2 linked regions of the Alloalcanivorax dieselolei B5 genome follow. The protein of the gene in region 1 interacts with the protein of each later gene in a pairwise test. Links are inferred from orthologs where the notes say so. Each region holds a gene or a part of one and is shown in the gene's direction. Other genes may lie near its edges.

Region 1 (2,834 bases):
GGCGGCGGTGCTGGTGGGCGGCGTGATTTACCTGCCACGGGTGTTGGATCACTACCCGGTGCGCAAGGTGGGTGTGGACGGGGTCACCGACGTCCGCCGTCAGCAGCAGGTGCAGACCAAGCTGGCCACCCTGGTGCGTGACGCCAACTACTTTACTGCGCCATTGGACCGGATCTATGACCAGGCGCGGGAATTGAGCTGGGTGGCGGATGTCTCGGTGCGGCGTCAGTGGCCGGATACCGTGGTGCTCACCGTCACCGAGCGGGAACCGGTGGCGGTGTGGAACGAGACCTTGCTGGTCTCCAATACCGGCGAACCGTTCAAGGCGCTGAAGCAGTACGACCTTTCCGGTCTGCCGCGTCTGAACGGACCGGAACAACGGCTCGACGAAGTAATGAGCTACTACCACAGCATGGCCAAACTGCTCAGCGACATTGGCTTGGGGATCGAGCGGATGGAGGTGAACGCGCGTCTCACCGCCCGCCTGACCCTGAATAACAACATGCAGTTGGTGGTGGATCGGGAACAGTACGTGAACAAGCTGCGCCGCTTCGTGCGGTTGTACCGCGGGGTGCTGAGCACCGACAGTCGCGGCGTGGCCCGGGTGGATCTGCGCTACGCCGATGGCGTGGCGGTCACCTGGCGGGATGACCAGGACGCGCAAGCGGCATCCGCCCGCCGGGCGGGCAAAGTATAACGGATCGAGGCAGGCGCTAATGGCGAACGCAATGGACAACATGATCGTGGGACTGGACATCGGTACCTCCAAGGTGGTGGCGATCGTCGGTCAGGTGACCAGCGAAGGCACCGTCGAGGTGGTGGGCCTCGGCTCGCAGCCCTCCCGCGGCATGAAGAAAGGCGTGGTGGTGGATATCGAGGCCACGGTGCGCTCGATCCAGCGGGCGGTGGAGGAAGCGGAACTGATGGCCGGGTGCCAGATCCACTCGGTCTACGCCGGCATCGCCGGATCCCACGTGCGCAGCCTCAACTCCCACGGCATTGTCGCCATCCGTGACCGGGAGGTGATGCAGGCGGATATCGACCGCGTCATCGACGCCGCCCAGGCGGTGGCGATTCCGGCGGACCAGAAGACCCTGCATGTGCTGCCGCAGGAATACGTGGTGGACAACCAGGAAGGGGTGCGCGAGCCGGTGGGCATGAGCGGGGTGCGCCTGGAAGCCAAGGTGCACCTGGTGACCTGCGCCGTGAACGCGGCCCAGAACGTGGAAAAATGCGTGCGCCGCTGCGGTCTCGAAGTGGAGGACATCATCCTCGAGCAACTGGCCAGCGCCTATTCGGTACTGACCGAGGACGAGCGTGAACTGGGCGTGTGCATCGTCGACATCGGCGGCGGCACCACCGATATCGCCATCTTCACCGAAGGGGCGATCCGGCACACCGCCAATATTCCGATTGCCGGTGATCAGGTCACTAACGATATCGCCATGGCGCTGCGCACGCCGAAGCAGCACGCCGACGAGATCAAGATCAAGTACGCCTGCGCGCTGACGCAACTGGCCGGCGCCGACGAAACCATCAAGGTGCCCAGCGTCGGCGACCGGCCACCGCGCACCCTCAGCCGCCAGAATCTGGCCGAGGTGGTGGAGCCGCGTTACGACGAACTGTTCACCCTGATCCAGGCGGAAATCCGCCGCTCCGGGTACGAGGACCTGATCCCCGGCGGCATCGTTCTGACCGGTGGCTCCTCGAAGATCGAAGGCGCGGTGGAACTGGCGGAGGAGATTTTCCACATGCCGGTACGGCTGGGTACGCCGCAGGGCGTGGCCGGGCTCACCGACGTGGTGCGCAACCCGATTTATTCCACTTCCGTGGGCCTGCTGCTCTACGGGCTGCGGATGGAGAAGGAAGGCCTGAGCGCGCGTGCCCAGGCCGGTGGTGGACAAGTGAACTGGGTCGAGCGCTTCAAGCGCTGGTTCCAGGGCAATTTTTGATGAAAACGCTGGCACGCAACACGCCAGCACGCAGCACGCTGAATCGGAGTGGTTTTCGCGTGTTGCGTGAAGCGTGCAAGCGTGGAGCGATTTCAACGGTTTCAAGACGGGCCGGGCAGGTTGGCCCGATTTGGAAAAAGCAGTAACCAGGGAAGCAACAAGCGGGAGATCAATTATGCAATTCAAACTGGAAGATTCCGTACCCCATGGCGCGGTGATCAAAGTGGTGGGCGTTGGTGGTGGCGGCGGCAATGCCGTGGACCACATGGTGCGCTCTAACGTGGAAGGCGTGGATTTCATTTGCGCCAATACCGATGCACAGGCCCTGCGCAATTCCTCGGCCAAGACCGTGATTCAACTGGGCAGCCAGGTGACCAAGGGTCTGGGTGCCGGTGCCAATCCGGAAATCGGCCGGCAGGCGGCGCTGGAGGACCGTGACCGCATCGCCGAGTTGCTCGACGGCGCGGACATGGTGTTCGTCACCGCCGGCATGGGCGGTGGTACCGGTACCGGCGCGGCGCCGGTGGTGGCCGAGATCGCCAAGGAACTGGGTATCCTCACGGTGGCGGTGGTGACCAAACCGTTCCCGTTCGAGGGCAAGAAGCGCATGCGCTCCGCTCAGGAAGGCATCCAGGCCCTGCGCGACCAAGTGCACTCCCTGATCACCATCCCCAACGAGAAGTTGCAGTCGGTGCTGGGCGGTTCCACCACCCTGCTGGACGCGTTCAAAGCGGCCAACGAAGTACTGCAGGGCGCGGTGAAAGGGATCGCCGATCTGATCGTCCGTCCCGGCATGATCAACGTCGACTTCGCCGATGTGCGCACGGTGATGAGTGAACTGGGTACCGCGATGATGGGTACCGGTATCGCCACCGGCGACAA
Region 2 (4,216 bases), 110 kb from region 1 along the record:
CGGCCTGGGCCAGGGCCTGCTCCTCGGTGACGGTGATCAGACTGTTGAGTTCACCGTCGAATTGCCGGATGCGGCGCAGAAAGTGTTCGGTCAGCTCGCGGGAGGAGAATTCCCGGGCGGCCAGGCCGGCTCTGAGTTCGGTCAGGGTCTTGGTATGCATGGCGTCTTATTCAATCACTCGGGGGACCAGGAAGCAGCCCTCTTCGGTGGCCGGGGCGATCGGCATGACCCGTTCGCGCACGTCCGGTTCGGTAACGTGGTCGTCGCGTAGCGGCTGACTCACATCCAGGGGATGGGCCAGAGGCGCGACGCCATCCACATCGGCCTGCTGCAACTGGTCCACCATGGCGAGAATGTCGTTGAGCCGTTCGCTCAATGCCGCGGTCTCGTTGTCGTCCACTTGCAGGCACGCCAGGTGGGCGACTTGAGCGACCACCTTGGAATCAATAGCCATGGTTCTCTCCGTTGTTCTCTTCGCAAGAATCAGCACAGCCCGGTATCAGTACGCCGTGGCGTCGGCACGGGATCGGAAATCGGCTTCAGGAAGGCGCAAAAAGTACCACAGACCGGCCTCGGGGAGCCACTGAACCGGCATCCGGGGAGGGCAAATCCGGGCGCTTGCCCCGGGGATTGCGGATGATCGCCTCCCGGTACGATGAAAACAGGGGCGCCGGCGGCGCTTCGGCCGATCCGTCGGCCTTGCCGGATGGGCCCGCCGTTGCTAGAGTTGCGCCATCTTGCCGTCACCTGTGAAAACGGGATCAAGACGGCGCTTTCCTCTCGACGAGACTTCAGGAAACTGGCCAGGATGTCCGTTATCAAACGTATTCGGGGGATGTTCTCCACCGATCTTTCTATTGATTTGGGGACCGCCAACACGCTGATCTATGTGCGTGGTCGGGGTATTGTCCTCGATGAGCCCTCGGTGGTGGCGATTCGTCATCACGGTGCCCAAAAGAGCGTGGCCGCGGTTGGCGCCGACGCAAAACGGATGTTGGGCCGTACTCCCGGCAACATTACCGCCATTCGTCCGATGAAGGACGGGGTGATCGCCGATTTCGACGTCACCGAGAAAATGCTCCAGTACTTTATCAAAAAGGTGCATGACACCGGCTTTTTCCCGCCGGCGCCCCGGGTACTGGTCTGTGTGCCTTGCAAATCCACGCAAGTGGAGCGCCGGGCCATTCAGGATTCCGCCTACGGCGCCGGGGCTCGTGATGTGTTCCTGATCGAAGAGCCCATGGCCGCCGCCATCGGTGCCGGCCTGCCGGTGGAAGAAGCGCGTGGCTCCATGGTGGTGGATATCGGTGGAGGCACCACCGAAATCGCCCTTATTTCCCTGAACGGCGTAGTCTACTCCGAATCCGTGCGTATTGGCGGTGACCGTTTCGATGAGGCCATCGTCGCCTATGTGCGCAAGGAATACGGTTCGCTGATCGGTGAATCCACCGCGGAACGCATCAAGCACGAAATCGGCACCGCCTATCCCGGTGGCGAGGTGCTGGAAATCGACGTTCGCGGGCGTAATCTGGCGGAAGGGGTGCCGCGCCAGTTCACCCTCAATTCCGAGGAAATCCTGGAAGCGCTCAAGGAGCCGCTGGCCGCCATTGTCAATGTGGTGCGCAATGCCCTGGAGGCTTCGCCCCCGGAGCTGGCTTCCGATATCGCCGAACGGGGCCTGGTGATCACCGGCGGCGGCGCGCTGCTGCGTGATATCGACCGGCTGCTCAGCGAGGAAACCGGCCTGCCGGTGATCATCGCGGATGATCCGCTGACGTGCGTGGCACGCGGCGGTGGCAAGGCCCTGGAAATGATGGATACCCACGGGCTTGATATGCTGGCCATGGGTTGATAGACGTTGGCGCCTCACGGCGCCAACGTCCTGGTAACCGACGGCCATGTCCTCTTCCAACCCTACTTACCGTCTTCTCATCGCGCTGGTGCTGGCCGTGGTGCTGATGGTGCTCGACCAGCGCACACCGTGGGCACAGCCGATCCGTTACGTGGTCGGCTACCTCACCGCGCCGGCCCAGTACCTGGCCCACCTGCCGGTGGACACCGCCCGTTTCGTTTCACGCCAGACCCAGAGCCGTGGTGAACTGCTGGAAGATCAGGAGCGCCTGAACCGTCAGGTGCTGATTCTGGAACAGCGGGTGCAGAAACTGGCGGTGCTGGAGGCGGAAAACACCCGCTTGCGCGAGCTGCTGAACTCTTCGGCGAGCCTGGAAGGATCGGTGCTGGTGGCGGAGATCATCGGTCTGGATCCGGACCCCAACCGCCAGGAAATCGTGATCAACAAGGGCGCCCGCGAGGGCGTGCGCCGTGGCCAGGGCGTGCTGGAGGCCCAAGGGTTGATCGGTCAGGTGGTGGAAGTGGGGCCGCTGGCTTCGCGGGTGCTGCTGATCACCGACGCCAGTCATGCCATGAGTGTGCAGGTTAACCGCAACGGGGTGCGCGCGATTCTGGCCGGTACCGGCCAGGGCAATACCCTGCGTTTGCTGTACGTGCCGGACACCGCCGATGTGCAGCAGGGCGACTTGCTGGTGAGTACCGGCCTGGGACAGCTCTATCCCCGTGGCTATCCGGTGGCCGAGGTGGTCAGTGTGGATCACCGCTCCGGCGCCGCCTTCGCCGATATCCTGGCCCGGCCCAAGGCCCAGATTGATCGCGCCAGTCACGTGCTGTTGGTGGAATCCAAACCGGTGGAGCCCGCTCCCGCTGATCAGGACGAACAAGGGGACGCGCCGCCGGACATGGCGGAGGAGGAAGGCCAATGAGCAAGGAGAAACCGGCCGGCACCGGCGTGATCCTGGTGACGCTGTTCCTCGCCGGTCTGCTGGAGGTGGTGCCGCTGCCCGAGGACCTGAACTGGTTGCGTCCGGACTGGCTGTTGCTGGTGTTGATGTACTGGGTACTGGCGTTGCCGCATCGGGTCGGCGTGCTGTGGGGCTTCGTGGTCGGGCTGTATCACGATGTGCTGGTGGGCACCACGCTGGGTCAATGGGCTCTGGCCTATAGCCTGGGGGCCTACTTCATGTTGGCCGCCTACAAGCGTATGCGTGTCTTTCCGGCTTTGCAGCAAACCGCGGTGGTGTTCCTGTTGGTCGGCTCCTCGAATCTGCTAGCCTATCTGGTGCAGGAATCCGTGGGGCGCGCTTATTATCCTCCCTATACGATCCTTTACAGTACGCTGGCCAGCGCGGTGCTGTGGCGGCCGATCGTGGCCGCGCTGCGCTGGGTGCAGTTGCGTTTTCTGGTGCGCTGAGAACGGATCGACCAGGCCGATGGCAGGACGACATGACGGACGTTGTTTTACCTCAGCGGGGGACGCCGCTGTTTCTCGCTTCCGGTTCGCCCCGACGAGCCGAGTTATTGACCCAGGTGGGAGCCCGGTTCACTCGCCTGCCGGCTCCGGGCGTGGACGAAACGCCCTTGCCCGATGAATCTCCCGAGCAATACGTGATCCGTTTGGCCCGCGCCAAGGCCGGCGCCGGTGATGGTCTGCGGACGTCGCCCGGTGCGGTGCTCGGCGCGGATACCGCGGTGGTGCTGGAGGCGCGCATTCTCGGCAAGCCCGTCGATGATGACGATGCCCTGGCCATGATCGATGCCCTGTGCGCCCGGGAACATCGGGTGCTCAGCGGGGTCTGCGTGTTGCATCAGGGCGAGGCGCGCACGGCCATGTCGACAACCCGGGTAAGATTCCGGGCGCTCACCGCGGCTCAGCGGCGCGCCTATGTGGCCCGTGGAGAAGGCCGGGACAAAGCCGGTGCCTATGGCATACAGGGGCTGGGCGCCGCGCTGGTGGCGTCCCTGGCCGGCAGTTACAGTGGGGTGGTGGGACTGCCCCTGGAGCAGACCCTTCCTCTGCTGGAATGGGCAGGGGTCCCCTACGGTATCTCCGTGCCCGCTGAATAGGGCGCGAAGGTGGTGACGAGGCCAAGGTGAGCAGAAAAAACGACAGGCACGGACATGCCTTCTGGCGCGACTGGCTATGGTGGCTGGTGGCCATCCCGTTGGTGTTGCTGGCGGTGTACGTGGTGGCCATGCGGCAATTCATGGCGGTACTGCCGGAATACCAGACACAACTGGAAACGCTGGTGGCGGAGCGCTTCGGCACCGACATCGAGATCGATCGCCTGGAAGGCGAGATGGAGGGGCTGTCACCACGCATCCGGCTGTTCGGGCTGAGTCTGCCGGCGGTGGAAGGCGGGTC

What was found.
Region 2: the proteins of ftsA (region 1) and B5T_RS17755 interact in binary tests that used the Escherichia coli proteins (3 or more experiments, as listed by UniProt). The link is inferred for Alloalcanivorax dieselolei B5 from one-to-one orthologs.

Annotation. Positions count from the first base shown.
Region 1 is NC_018691.1:3,878,812-3,881,645, reverse strand. It holds ftsA (cell division protein FtsA), read left to right. Parts: upstream 1-716; coding sequence 717-1,952; downstream 1,953-2,834. Other genes in the region: ftsZ (cell division protein FtsZ), read left to right, coding at 2,128-2,834; B5T_RS17235 (cell division protein FtsQ/DivIB), read left to right, coding at 1-697. UniProt on the Escherichia coli protein: Essential cell division protein that assists in the assembly of the Z ring. May serve as the principal membrane anchor for the Z ring.
Region 2 is NC_018691.1:3,991,049-3,995,264, reverse strand. Bases 1-2,830 are described here. They hold B5T_RS17755 (rod shape-determining protein), read left to right. Parts: upstream 1-808; coding sequence 809-1,852; downstream 1,853-2,830. Other genes in these bases: mreD (rod shape-determining protein MreD), read left to right, coding at 2,774-2,830; mreC (rod shape-determining protein MreC), read left to right, coding at 1,899-2,777; gatC (Asp-tRNA(Asn)/Glu-tRNA(Gln) amidotransferase subunit GatC), read right to left, coding at 167-454; gatA (Asp-tRNA(Asn)/Glu-tRNA(Gln) amidotransferase subunit GatA), read right to left, coding at 1-160. Outside these bases: more of mreD, read left to right, coding at 2,831-3,265; B5T_RS17740 (Maf family protein), read left to right, coding at 3,298-3,918; B5T_RS17735 (YhdP family protein), read left to right, coding at 3,945-4,216. UniProt on the Escherichia coli protein: Forms membrane-associated dynamic filaments that are essential for cell shape determination. Acts by regulating cell wall synthesis and cell elongation, and thus cell shape.